Amycolatopsis sp. NBC_01488: one gene and its partner. The protein of the gene in region 1 interacts with the protein of each later gene in a pairwise test. Links are inferred from orthologs where the notes say so. Each region holds a gene or a part of one and is shown in the gene's direction. Other genes may lie near its edges.

Evidence for each region.
Region 2: the proteins of ndk (region 1) and OG738_RS01875 interact in binary tests that used the Escherichia coli proteins (3 or more experiments, as listed by UniProt). The link is inferred for Amycolatopsis sp. NBC_01488 from one-to-one orthologs.

What each region holds. Positions count from the first base shown.
Region 1 is NZ_CP109434.1:4,972,291-4,978,364, forward strand. Bases 1,456-4,236 are described here. They hold ndk (nucleoside-diphosphate kinase), read left to right. Parts: upstream 1,456-2,531; coding sequence 2,532-2,942; downstream 2,943-4,236. Other genes in these bases: OG738_RS23995 (penicillin acylase family protein), read right to left, coding at 1,456-2,333; OG738_RS24005 (maleylpyruvate isomerase family mycothiol-dependent enzyme), read left to right, coding at 2,995-3,705; OG738_RS24010 (phosphodiester glycosidase family protein), read left to right, coding at 3,811-4,236. Also shown: more of OG738_RS23995, read right to left, coding at 1-1,455; more of OG738_RS24010, read left to right, coding at 4,237-6,074. UniProt on the Escherichia coli protein: Major role in the synthesis of nucleoside triphosphates other than ATP. The ATP gamma phosphate is transferred to the NDP beta phosphate via a ping-pong mechanism, using a phosphorylated active-site intermediate.
Region 2 is NZ_CP109434.1:390,578-396,680, reverse strand. The notes cover bases 1,096-3,905. They hold OG738_RS01875 (uracil-DNA glycosylase), read left to right. Parts: upstream 1,096-2,066; coding sequence 2,067-2,744; downstream 2,745-3,905. Other genes in these bases: rpmB (50S ribosomal protein L28), read right to left, coding at 3,635-3,826; OG738_RS01870 (alpha/beta fold hydrolase), read left to right, coding at 2,806-3,576; OG738_RS01880 (gamma carbonic anhydrase family protein), read left to right, coding at 1,506-2,036; OG738_RS01885 (glycoside hydrolase family 27 protein), read right to left, coding at 1,096-1,371. In the rest of the region: OG738_RS01890 (GNAT family N-acetyltransferase), read left to right, coding at 1-170; more of OG738_RS01885, read right to left, coding at 157-1,095; OG738_RS01860 (DAK2 domain-containing protein), read left to right, coding at 3,960-5,537; ATP-dependent DNA helicase RecG, read left to right, coding at 5,541-6,103. UniProt on the Escherichia coli protein: Excises uracil residues from the DNA which can arise as a result of misincorporation of dUMP residues by DNA polymerase or due to deamination of cytosine.

The sequences.
Region 1 (6,074 bases):
AGCGCGGGGGAGCGCAGGATGTCGGCTTCGCAGAAGCGTTCCTGCACCCACTCGCTCCGGCTGTAGAGCTTCGTCTGGTCGCTGAAGTACGGCGAGTTCGGGTTCGCCGACTGCGAGTACGTCAGCAACGTCGAGGAGTCCGGGCACGCGCGCCCGCGGAAGCCGACCACCTGGATGTAGCTGGACCCGTGCACGACCTCGATGTTCCCGCGCGCCGGATCCCACTGCGGCGTCATGACGTTGAGCACGCCCAGGAAGCCCTGGCTGCCGTGGATCGGGATCCGGTCGCCGGTGCGGGTGACCGCCTGGCCGTCACGCAGCCGCGCGTCCGCCGGGAGGCCCGCCGCGCGCAGGTCCGCCAGCGCGTCCCCGAACGCCGTCCGCACGTCCGGATTCGCCACGTTGAGCGTGTTCGGCGTGGTCAGCGGCGCCTTCGGGTCGAACGGCACGGTGAACCGGGCCACCCCGCCGAGCCGGCTCGCGAACCGCTCGAACAGCAGCGAGCCGCGGGTGTCGAGCGTGTACGTGTGATCCCAGCTCGCCAGCGTGGTGCACGCGTCGCCGACCGGGACCGGGCCGGACGACGACGGCGCCTGCCCGCCCGGGAACGACGCGCACAGCTTCGCCAGGTCCGCCGCCGTGAGGTCGGCGAACAGGCTGTGGTCGGCGAAGAGCATCTTCTTCATCGAGTCCGTCGTGAACTCGCCCTTTTCGGCGGTGAGCAAGGCTTCCCGCGTGCGCGGCGAACGCTCGGTGCCGAGGTCGCCGACGATGTGCGGGTAGCCGGTGATCGGTGCTTTCGCGTTGGCCAGCCAGGCGCTGTCGTTCGTGTTCAGCTCGTAGTCCCGGCGTTGCTGCTGCGGCAGCCGCGACGGCGCGAAGATGCCCGGTTCGAGCGCGCCGGGGTCGGCACCCCACTGGCACGACGACTTCGAACCGTCCAAAATGGCCAGTCCGACCTGCTCGAACGTCGCCTGCCCCAAGGGAGTGCTGCACGTCTTCGCCAGCTCGTCGGTGACGTGCGGGACGACCTGGATGTCCGCGTAGAGCGCGTTGCCCGCGCGGTCGGTGGCGATGGTGTTGACCCACGGTACGCCCTGGGTGTCGCTCAGCGCGCGGACGACGTCACCCGTGCTGTGCGCCTGGTCCAGCTCGAACCACGTGTTCAGGCCGCGCAGGTTCGTCGCGTTGGCGTCGCGCACCGCGTACGCCGACTTCGTCGTCCACGGCAGCGGAATGCCCTGGAAGTCGCCGATCACCGAGCCGTACCGCGTCGACCAGAACGTCTGGTGGGCCGGCTTCAGCGAGCCCTCGGCCTGGCGCACCTGGACGGTGACGTCCCGGGACGTCATCTTCTCCGGCTTGCCGTCGACGAGGTACGTCGTCGGGTCGCCCGCCTTCAGGGGCACCTCGAAGAAGCCGAACGTGACGGGCGTGGACACCGTGTGCGTCCAGGCCGCGTCGGCGGTGTGCCCGATCTGGACGAACGGCATCCCGAGCAGGCTCCCGCCGGCGACGTCGAACCGGCCGGGGATGGTGAGCTGGCTCTGCCAGAACCGCCGTCCGCCCTGCCACGGGTAGTGCGGGTTGCCGAGCAGGACGCTGCCCTGGCCCGCCGCGGTCGAGTCCGCGCCGATCGCGATGCCGTTGCTGCCCAGCCCGCTCCCGCCGAGCGCCGCCCGGACCTTGTCCGAGAGCTGCCCGGCCGTGCCCGGCGCCGGTGTTGCGCCGGCCGGCGGCGCGGTGAACAGGCTTTCGGTCACCACGCCCTGGCCGGCGGTGATCGCGATGGCGTAGAAGTGCCGGTAGAAGTCCTGCTCGGTGATCGGCCGGACCCACGCGGCGCCGCGGCAGGCCGGGTCGGAGATCCCGGACCGGCCGGTGCGGGCGAGATAGGCGTTGAACCCCTTGACGTAGCCCGAAACGAGCTGGCGGACTTCGGGCCGCGGCCCTTGCGGCGCGGGCTGCGCGACCAGCTTGTCGACGACGCCCGAGTCGTTGATTCGCTGGAAGAACAGGTCGCTGTGCAGGTTGCTGCCGGCTTCGGACAGCGACGGGTAGCCGCCGCCGTCCGGGCCGAGGTACTTCGACCGCTGCGCGCTCACCGTGAGGTAGATGTTCGCGAGCTCGCAGACGTTGTCGGTCGCCGCCGCGAAGCCGTACCCGTAGCCGAGCCCGGCGAAGTCCTTCGCGACGATGTGCGGGATGCCGTGCTCGGTGTAGCGCAGGACGGCCTTCCCGCCGTCTTCGCCCGCTTGCGCGATGCCGGTCCCCAGTGTGGTGATGGTGAGTGCCGCTGTCAGAACCGCCAGGCTTTTCCCGAATGGTCTCATCTGACCCCCTTGTCGTGATCGCCACGCTACCGATGGCGACGATGTGCGGACATGGGGGAAAACCCGGGAATTCCGGCACGCGCCGCCGGCCACCGGGGCGTCGCGGTGGCCGAAGAAGCCGCACCCGGAGGGCCGCTGGGCAGGGTCGGCTACGCTCACGCGCACCGACCCGCACCCGTACCAAGGAGAAACACCGTCGTGACTGAACGCACGCTGGTCCTCGTCAAGCCTGATGGCGTCGCGCGCGGCCTCGTCGGCGAGGTCGTCTCTCGGATCGAGCGCAAGGGCCTGAAGCTCGCCGCCCTCGAACTGCGGACCGTTCCGCAGGCACTGGCCGAGGAGCACTACGCCGAGCACAAGGAGCGTGCGTTCTTCGGCGACCTGCTGGAGTTCATCACCTCGGGCCCGCTGGTCGCGCTCGCCGTCGAAGGCCCGCGCGCCATCGCGGCGTTCCGCCAGCTGGCCGGCGGCACCGACCCGGTCGAGAAGGCCACCCCGGGCACCATCCGCGGCGACTTCGCGCTGGAGACCCAGTACAACCTGGTCCACGGCTCGGACTCGCCGGAGTCGGCCGAGCGCGAGCTGAAGCTCTGGTTCCCCGACCTGTGACCGGCACCGGGGCCACGCCCGCGCGTGGCCCCGGCCTGCACCCGGAGCAACCATGACGACGATGCCGTTCCCGGCCCGCGACTACCTCCCCGTGCTGCGGGAGCTGACCGGCGCGTTCGCCGAGGTCCTGCGCAGCGCCGACCCGGCCGCTCCGGTGCCCGACTGCGCCGGGTGGACGCTGGCCGATCTCGGCACGCACCTCGGGAACGTCCACCGCTGGGCCACCTCCGTCGTCATCACCGGCGAAGCGCAGCGGCAGAGCTTCGAGGACGGCCCTGGTGCCGACCTGGCGTCCTGGTACGCCGAAAGCGCGCACGGGCTCTTGGCCGCCCTGGACGCCGCGAACCCCGGCGACCGCTGCTGGCACTTCGGCGGCACCGAGAAGACCAAGGCGTTCTGGTACCGCCGCCAGGTCCACGAAACCGCCGTCCACCTCGCCGACTCGGGCAGCGCTCACGTGCTCGACCCGGCCGTGGCCGCGGACGGCGTCGACGAGGTCCTGTCCACTCTCCTGCCGCGCGTGACCCGCTGGCACGCCGTGCCCCGGCTGCCCGGCCCGGTTTCCCTGCGGGCCACCGACACCGGCGACGTCTGGACCGTCCACCCCGGCGAGCCGCCCGCGCTGGGCCCCGCCGCCGACGGCGCGACCGTCGAAGCCCCGGCCCGCGATCTCCTGCTGCGGCTGTGGAAGCGCACCGGTCCGGACCCCCGCGTCGAGGGCGCCGCCGCGGCCGCGCTGCTCGAAGCACCCCTGACCCCTTGATGGTGTTCTAGACCATTCAGGCGGCGTTCACCGGGAAGTCTTCCCCCGGCCGTGCCACTGCGCTGTGCTGGTTCGGCTCACTCTCACTCGATACTGGGGTACCTGGTGAAGAAGTCACCCATCGCGCTGCCGCTCGTCGCCTTGTTCGCGACGGCGTTCGTCGTTCCCGCCCACGCCGATCCGCTCCGCGCGCCGCTCGGCACGCCGCCGGTCGAGGCCGCGCCCGCCGCGTCGTCGGCTCACGAAGGCCCGGCGGCCTTCGCCGCCGCGAACCCCGACGACGGCCTCGTCACCGGGAGCGCGACCACGGAGGTCGCGCCCGGCCTGGACCTCACCCAGTTCGACCGGTTCGACCCGGCCGGGTGGATCCGCGGCGACACGCTCGCCGTCGACCTGGGCAGCAAGGTCCTGAAGCCGACGTACCTGAGCCCCGGCACGGTGTCCGCGCGCACGCCGCTTTCGCAGCAGGTCGCGCGCACCGGCGCGGTCGCTGGTGTCAACGGCGACTTCTTCGACATCTCCGCGACCGGCGCGCCGATCGGCGTCGGCATCGACCACGGGCAGCTGCAGACCGCGCCCGCGGCCGGCCACAACTACACGGCCGCGATCACCGACGAGGGCAAGGCCCGGCTGGCTTCGATCTTCCTCGAAGCGAGCGTGACGCTGCCCCGCGGCACGGTGCGGGCCACGAACTTCAACAGCCCGGTCCTCGACGAGGACGCGATCGGCGTCTACACGCCGTTGTGGGGCGCTTCCGCCCGCAAGACCTCGGTCGCCGGCGCCCAGCGGGTCGTCGAGGTGGAGCTGCGCGACGGCGTCGTCACGCAGGTCCGCAACGCGCCCGCGGACGGCCCCATCGCGGCGGGGACGACGCTGCTGCTGGCCCGCGAAGCCGGGGCGGACGCGCTCGCGTCGCTGAAGCCGGGCGACCCGGTGGGCGTCACATACGCGCCGCGGTCGGACGCCGGCAAGATCGCGGTCGCCGTGGGCGGCAACGAAGTCCTGCTCCACGACGGCGTCGTGCAAGCGGTCGACGACGTCGCCATGGCACCGCGCACCGCGGTCGGCTTCTCCGCCGACGGCACGCGGATGTGGCTGGCCACAGTGGACGGCCGGCAGGCCGACAGCCGCGGGATGACCGAGCTGGAACTGGCGCGGCACATGAAGAGCCTCGGCGCCGACGACGCGCTCAACCTCGACGGCGGCGGTTCGTCGACGCTCCTCGCGCGCAACGAAGGCGAAGCCGCGCCGAGCGTCCGCAACGCGCCGTCCGACGGCGGGGAACGCCTGGTGCCCAACGGAATCGGCTTCGCGACCGCGCCGGGCAGCGGCAAGCTCACGGCGTTCGCGCCGGCGCCCGCCGTCGCGACCACGGACGCGAACCGCGTGCTGACCGGCCTCACCCGGCACCTGGTCGCCGACGGCCACGACGAGACCGGCGCCGCGGTCGCCGCCGACCCGCACTGGCGCACCTCGGACCCGCGGCGGGCCACGGTGACGCGCGGGGTGGTGACCGGACACGGCGCGGGCGGCGTCGACGTCGTCGCGCGCTCCGGCCGCGCGTCCGGCAAGACCACGCTTTCGGTGCTGGGCAAGCCGGTCCGGCTCGGCACGAGCACCGAGCAGGTCGCGTTGTCCGGTGCCGGCGCCAAGAGCACGTTCAAGGTCTACGGCTACGACGCGGACGGCTACGGCACCTGGCTGGAGCCCGACGACGTCAAGCTCGACTACGACCACTCCGTGGTGCGGATCGAGCCGTCGGGCGACGGGTACCAGGTGACCGCGCTGACCGCGTCCGGCGCTTCGGCGATCACCGCGGCGGCGGCGGGCCTCACCACGCACCTGGCCGCGTCAGTGGGGACCGTGCCGCGGATCGCGTCGCCACTGGACGGGCCGGCGGGCTGGACGGCGACGGTGTTCCCGGCGGTCGTCGGCGCCGCGCTGTCCGCGGCGCCCGGTCGCGACGGCGGCCAGGGTCTCGCCCTGGACTACCGGCTCACCGGCACGACCGCGACGCGCGCCGCGTACGTGACGCCGTCCTCGCCACTGCCCGTGCCGTCCGGCACGCAGAAGATCGGGCTGTGGGTGAACGGCGACGGCAAGGGCGCGTGGCTGCGGGCGGAGCTGCGCGACGCGGCGAACGTCGCGTCCATTGTGGACCTTTCGCTGAGCGTCGACTGGACGGGCTGGCGGTACGTCACCGCCGCGGTCCCGGCCGGACTGCCGGACGGCCAGCGGCTGGCGCGTTTCTACGCCGTCGAGAACGTGCCGGACCAGCAGTACGAAGGCCGGCTGGTGTTCGACGACCTGACTTTCGAGGTGGCGCCGACGACGTCGGTCCCGGCCGACCCGGCGCCGCACGACCCGGC
Region 2 (6,103 bases), 4.6 Mb from region 1 along the record:
GCACCGCGGCGTTGTGCGGCCGCAAGCGCGCGGTCCTGGAAACCGGGACCAAGCAGCCGGAGGCGATCGCGCTGTACACGTCGTCCGGGTACGTCGAGATCCCGAAGTTCGGCATCTACCGCAACGAGCCCGAAAGCCGCTGCTACGGCAAGGACCTCACTTCGGTGTGAGCTTCAGGAACGCCGCGGCGTGCGGCCGCAGCGACGCGGAGACGTCGGTTCCCACGTCCCGGTGGGCCCAGAGATCCCGCACGGTCCAGGAACCCGGGATCGCCGCGGAGACGGTCGCGGTGGTGCTGCCGGTGTTGAGCAGCACCACCGCGAACCCGCCGCCGGAAAGCGGTTTCCCCCACACCTGGTAGCCGGGGCCCACCGCGAGCTGCCGTCCCTGGCCGCCCGCGAAGTCCTGGTCGACGGCGATCGCCTCCGGGTTGGCGAGCGTCGCGAGATCCGTGTCACTCAGCTTCGCCGGGTCGGTACCGGCGAACAGCGGCGCGTTCAGCACCGCCCAGACGCTGAAGTGCGCGCGGGCTTCGTCCGCGGTGAGCGTGCCGTTGCCCACCTGCAGCATGTCCGGGTCGTTCCAGCCGCCCGGGCCGCCGCTGTGGGTCGCGACCGTGGCCTGCTGGTCGATCGTCGCGAGCACGGAGTCCCAGGTCGCGGTCAGGTCGTACGTCGTCCGCCACAGGTTCGCCACCGGCCGCGCCCAGGTCCACGGGCTGGAGACGCCGTATTCGGAAATCGCGTAGACGATCGGGCGGGGCAGCGCGACGAGCTCGTCGCGCATCTTCTCGAACGCCGCCTTCCGGTCGAGGCCGTCGACGGTGTCGGCGTTGCACCAGTCGTACTTGAGGTAGTCGACGCCCCAGCGGTCGAACGTCTCGGCGTCCTGGCGCTCGTGACCGAGCGAGCCGATGCCGGACGCCGGGTACGCGTCGTTCGCCATCGCGCAGGTCCGGCTACCGGGCACGGCGTAGATGCCGAACAGCAGGCCGCGGGAGTGGACGTAGTCGGCGAGGTCGGCGATGCCGTGCGGGAACCGCTTCGGGTCCGCCTGGAGGGAGCCGTCGGCGGCCCGCGCGGGCGCCTGCCAGCAGTCGTCGACGACGACGTACCGGTAACCCGCGTCCCGCAGGCCGGTGTCCGCGAGCGCGTCGGCCGCCTTCTTGACGACATCCTCGGTGAGGTCGTAGCAGCGGACCTGGTTCCAGCTGTTCCAGCCCATCGGCGGGGTCTCCGCCAGGCCGTTCGCCAGCGCGGGCGACGCCGTCGGCAGGCTGAGCAGCCAGGTCAGCACGACGAGCAGGAGCACGAGGGCCGTGCTCCCGGTACTGGCTTTCCTGTCCGCGGCGATGCCGTGATCCAATCGCACGGGAAGTGAAACTGCAGTTACCGATCCGACCGGAAGCAGGCCGGCCCCCGAGCAGCACGTAACCGTTGCTACGAAAGCCATCGGCCGTGACTGTAGGCGGATCGGTAACGAACGACACAGTACCCGGAGGCGGCATGCCGATCTACGCACTCGGATCCCTCGAGCCGACGATCCACCCCGACGCCTACGTCCACCCGGACGCGACGGTGATCGGCGATGTCCGGATCGGCGCGTTCGCGTCGGTCTGGCCGCAGACGGTGCTGCGCGGCGACCACGGCTACATCGAGATCGGCGAGCGGTCCAACGTCCAGGACGGCTGCGTCCTGCACTGCACCGAGCGGCACCCGACGATCCTCGGGCCGTCGTCGGCGATCGGGCACGCGGTGCACGTCGAGGGCGCGACGATCGGCACGGGCTGCCTGATCGCGTCCGGCTCGGTGGTGCTGAACGGCTCGGTGATCGAGGACGGCGGCATGGTCGGCGCGGGCGCGGTGCTCTCGTACGGCTCGTACGTCAAGACCGGCGAGATCGCGCTGGGCGTGCCGGCGAAGGTGCGGGAGAACAAGTCGTTCAGCGCGGAGAACATCGCGCTGGTGGTGGATTCCTACGTCGGACGCGGGCAGCGGTTCCGCACCGAGCTGAGGCGGCTCGACCCGCGTGGGTGACGTCGGCCACGCCCGGTAGGCTTGCGCGCCGTGACCGCACGACCGCTGCAGGACATCGTCGAGGCAGGCTGGGCGCAAGCCCTCGAACCGGTGGCGCCGCAGGTCGCCGCGATGGGGGAGTTCCTCCGCGCGGAGATCGCCGCGGGCCGCACCTACCTGCCGGCGGGTGAGCACGTGCTGCGGGCGTTCAAGCAGCCGTTCCACGACGTGCGCGTGCTGATCGTCGGGCAGGACCCGTACCCGACGCCCGGGCACGCGGTGGGCCTGAGCTTCTCGGTGGCGCCGGACGTCCGGCCGATCCCGAAGAGCCTGGTCAACATCTACAAGGAGTACGCCGACGACCTCGGCCACCCGCTGCCGTCCAACGGCGACCTGACGCCGTGGGCCGACCAGGGCGTGCTGCTGCTCAACAGGGCGCTGACGGTGCAGCCCGGCAAGTCGAACTCGCACCAGGGCAAGGGCTGGGAAGAGGTCACCGAGCAGGCGATCAAGGCCCTCGCGGCGCGCTCGGAGCCGATGGTGGCGATCCTGTGGGGCCGCAACGCGCGGAACCTGCGCCCGATGCTGGGCGAGGTCCCGTGCATCGAGTCGGCGCACCCCAGCCCGCTGTCGGCGCACAACGGCTTCTTCGGGTCGCGGCCGTTCAGCCGGGCCAACCAGCTCCTGGAGCAGCAGGGCGCGGCGCCGGTCGACTGGAAACTCCCGTAGGTTCGGTGTCCGGAACCGCGGGCCGGCTCCGACCAGGGGGAAACGGACCTTGGAGGACACCATGAACGTCACATCGGCCGACGGCACGTCGATCTTCTTCGAGCAGCGCGGATCCGGTGCGCCGGTGATCCTGGTCGGCGGCGCGTTCAACGACCGGACGACCGTCGCGGGCCTGGCCGACGTCCTGGCGACGGACTTCACGGCGATCGCCTACGACCGCCGTGGGCGGGGTGACAGCGGGGACACCCCGGCGTACGCGATGGAGCGGGAGATCGAGGACATCGCGGCGCTGATCGCCCACGCGGGCGGGACGGCGTCGGTGTTCGGCCACTCGTCGGGCGCGGTTTTGGCCTTGGAAGCGGCCGCCGCCGGGCTGCCGATCGACAAGCTGGTGGCGTACGAGCCGCCGTACGCGACTCCCGAGCACCCGCGGGACGACGTTCTTCCCCAGGTCCAGGCGCAGATCGCGGCGGGTGACCGCGACGGCGCGGTGAAGACGTTCCTGACGGTCGCGGGGACACCGACGGAGATGGTCGAGGGCATGAAGCAGGCCCCGGTGTGGGGCTGGTTCACGGCGCTGGCGCACACGCTGCCGTACGACCTGGAGATCTGCGGCCCGGGCTGCCGCATCCGGGTGGACCACCTGGCGAAGATCTCGGTGCCGACGCTGGTGATCGACGGCGGGAACAGCCCGGCGTCGTTCGCGGAAGCGGCCGAGGCGGTCGTGGCGGTGATCCCGGGCGCTCGGCGGGAGACCCTGGCGGGGCAGGACCACGGGGTGCTGCAGTACCCAGAGACGCTGAAGGACCTGCTGACCGGCTTCCTGAAGTAGCTGCAAAAAAATGGCGGGTGCTCCGAGGAGCACCCGCCATTTTCGAACTCTTCTCGCCTCAGCCGCGAACGACCTTGCCCGCCTTGATGCACGAGGTGCACACGTTCAGGCGCTTGCGCTGGGACACACCCACCTTGGCGTGGACGGTCTGGATGTTCGGGTTCCACCGGCGGTTGGTACGGCGGTGGGAGTGCGAGACCGACTTGCCGAAGCCGGGTCCCTTGCCACAGACGTCGCACACGGCAGCCACGTCGAACTCCTTTGGATCTGGGTCATAGAGATGAGCCCAGATGCACTGGGCAACTCGACCATAGTAACTAGTGCGTTCCCAGCCCCGAGCACCGGGTCGATACGCTGCCCGGGACCGGGTAGGAGGTTACGGGGTGCGGGTGCTGGACACGGCGGCGGTGTCGGCCTGGGCGACGGGCTGTGTGCACAGTCTCGCGAGCCTGCGCCCGGCCATCGACGAGATCAACGTCTACCCCGTCGCGGACTCCGACACCGGCTCCAACATGCTCTTCACGATGGCCGGCGCGGCCCGGGAGCTCGAGGAAGCGGAGCCGGAAAACGCCGCCGACGCGCTGAAGATCCTCGCGCGCGGTGCCGTGGCTTCGGCCAAGGGCAACTCCGGCGTGATCCTCTCCCAGGTCGTGCGCGGGCTGGCCGACAGCGCCCGGGGACGACTCGACGGCGAGTGGCTCGCCAAGGCGCTCGGCCACGCCGACGAGGTCGCGACCGGTGCCGTGAGCCGCCCGGTCGCCGGGACCATCCTGACCGTGCTGCACGCCGTCGCGCTCGCCGTGCGCGGTGACACGCACCCGCTCGGTGAAGTCGCGGAAAAAGCCGCGAAGGAAGCCGCGCACGCCCTCGAGAAGACACCGCTGCAGCTGCCCGCGCTGGCCAAGGCGGGCGTCGTCGACGCGGGTGCCCGCGGGCTCGTCGCCGTGCTCGACGCCCTGGTCGGCGTGCTCACCGGCGCCCCGCTCCAGCAGGAGCACCCCCTCGAAGTCCACGCGGTGCCGCTGGCCGAGGCCTTCGCCTGGGAGGTCATGTACCTCCTCGACGGCGTGGACGAGCACAGCCTGCCGACCCTGCGCAAGGAGCTGAGCGGCCTCGGCGACAGCGTCACCGTGGCCGGCGACGGCTCGGGCAGCCACGCCGTGCACGTCCACTGCGCCGACATCGGCGCCGCCATCGAAGCCGGGCTCGCGCTGGGGCGCCCGCGCCGGATCCGGGTCGAGCCGCTGCTCACGCCGACGCCGATCGAGCCGGGCGGCGGGCTCGACCGCACGGTCGTCGCCGTCGTGCACGGCGGCGAGCTGGCCGAGGTGCTGCGTGCCGAAAGCATCCCGGTGCTCGCCGTGCCCGAAGGCGAAACCCCCAGCGTCGAGGACGTCATCAGCCTGCTCAACGAAGCCGCCGGGCGGCACGTCACGGTCCTTCCGGGCAGCGTCGCGCTCACCGCGGCGGTCGACACTGCGGCCGGGCACGCGATGGCCGCCGGCCGCGACGTCGTGGTCATCCCGTGCGTCTCGCCGGTGCAGGTGCTGGCCGCGCTCGCGGTGCACGACGCCGGGCGCCGCACCAACGACGACGTCGTCGCGATGGCCGAAGCGGCCGCCGCGACCAGGCGTGGCGAACTGCGGATCGCGCGCGAGGAGTCGCTAACCTGGGTGGGCCGGGCCCAGTCCGGTGACGTGGTCGGCTTGATCGACGACGAGGTGGTGCTGATCGAGCCGGCACCGGCGTCGGAGACCAACCTGGTCGCGGCCGCGATGAACGTGCTGAACCGCATGCTCGCACTCGGCGGCGAGCTGGTGACGGTGCTGAGCGGGGCCGCCGCCCCACCCGGGGTCGCCGAGGAGCTCGCGGAGCAGCTGCGGCTGGAGCACCCCGAGGTGGAGCTGGCCGGTTACGCCAGTGGCCAGGCGGAAGCCGTGCTGCTGATGGGAGTCGAATAGCCGATGGCCGGACTGCGCGACAAGCTGCCGCTGCTGCTGGGCGCCAAGACGGCGAAGGCGCTCGCCACGGCGTTGGACATCGAGACGGTCAGCGACCTGCTGCGCCACTACCCGCGCCGCTACGCCGAGCGTGGCGAGCTCACCGACATCGCCGGCCTCGAGCTGGGCGAGCACGCCACCGTGCTGGCGCGCGTGGAAAAGGTGAGCAAGCGGCGGATGAAGTCCCGCAACGGGACCATCCTCGACATGGTGATCACCGACGGCAAGCGCCGGCTCACCTGCGCCTTCTTCAACCAGGCCTGGCGCGAGAAGGACCTCGTCCCCGGCAAGACCGGCCTGTTCGCCGGCAAGGTGTCCGCCTTCCGCGACACCCTGCAGCTGACCAACCCCGAGTACGAGCTGTTCGAGGCCGACCGCGCCGACGAGGCGATGGACGACTTCCTCGCCGCGATCATCCCGGTCTACCCGGCGGCGCAGGGCATGCCGACGTGGTCGATCGCGAAGTGCGTGCGCCAGGTGCTCGACGTCCTCGAGGTCGACGAGGACCCGATGCCGGCGGAGCTGCG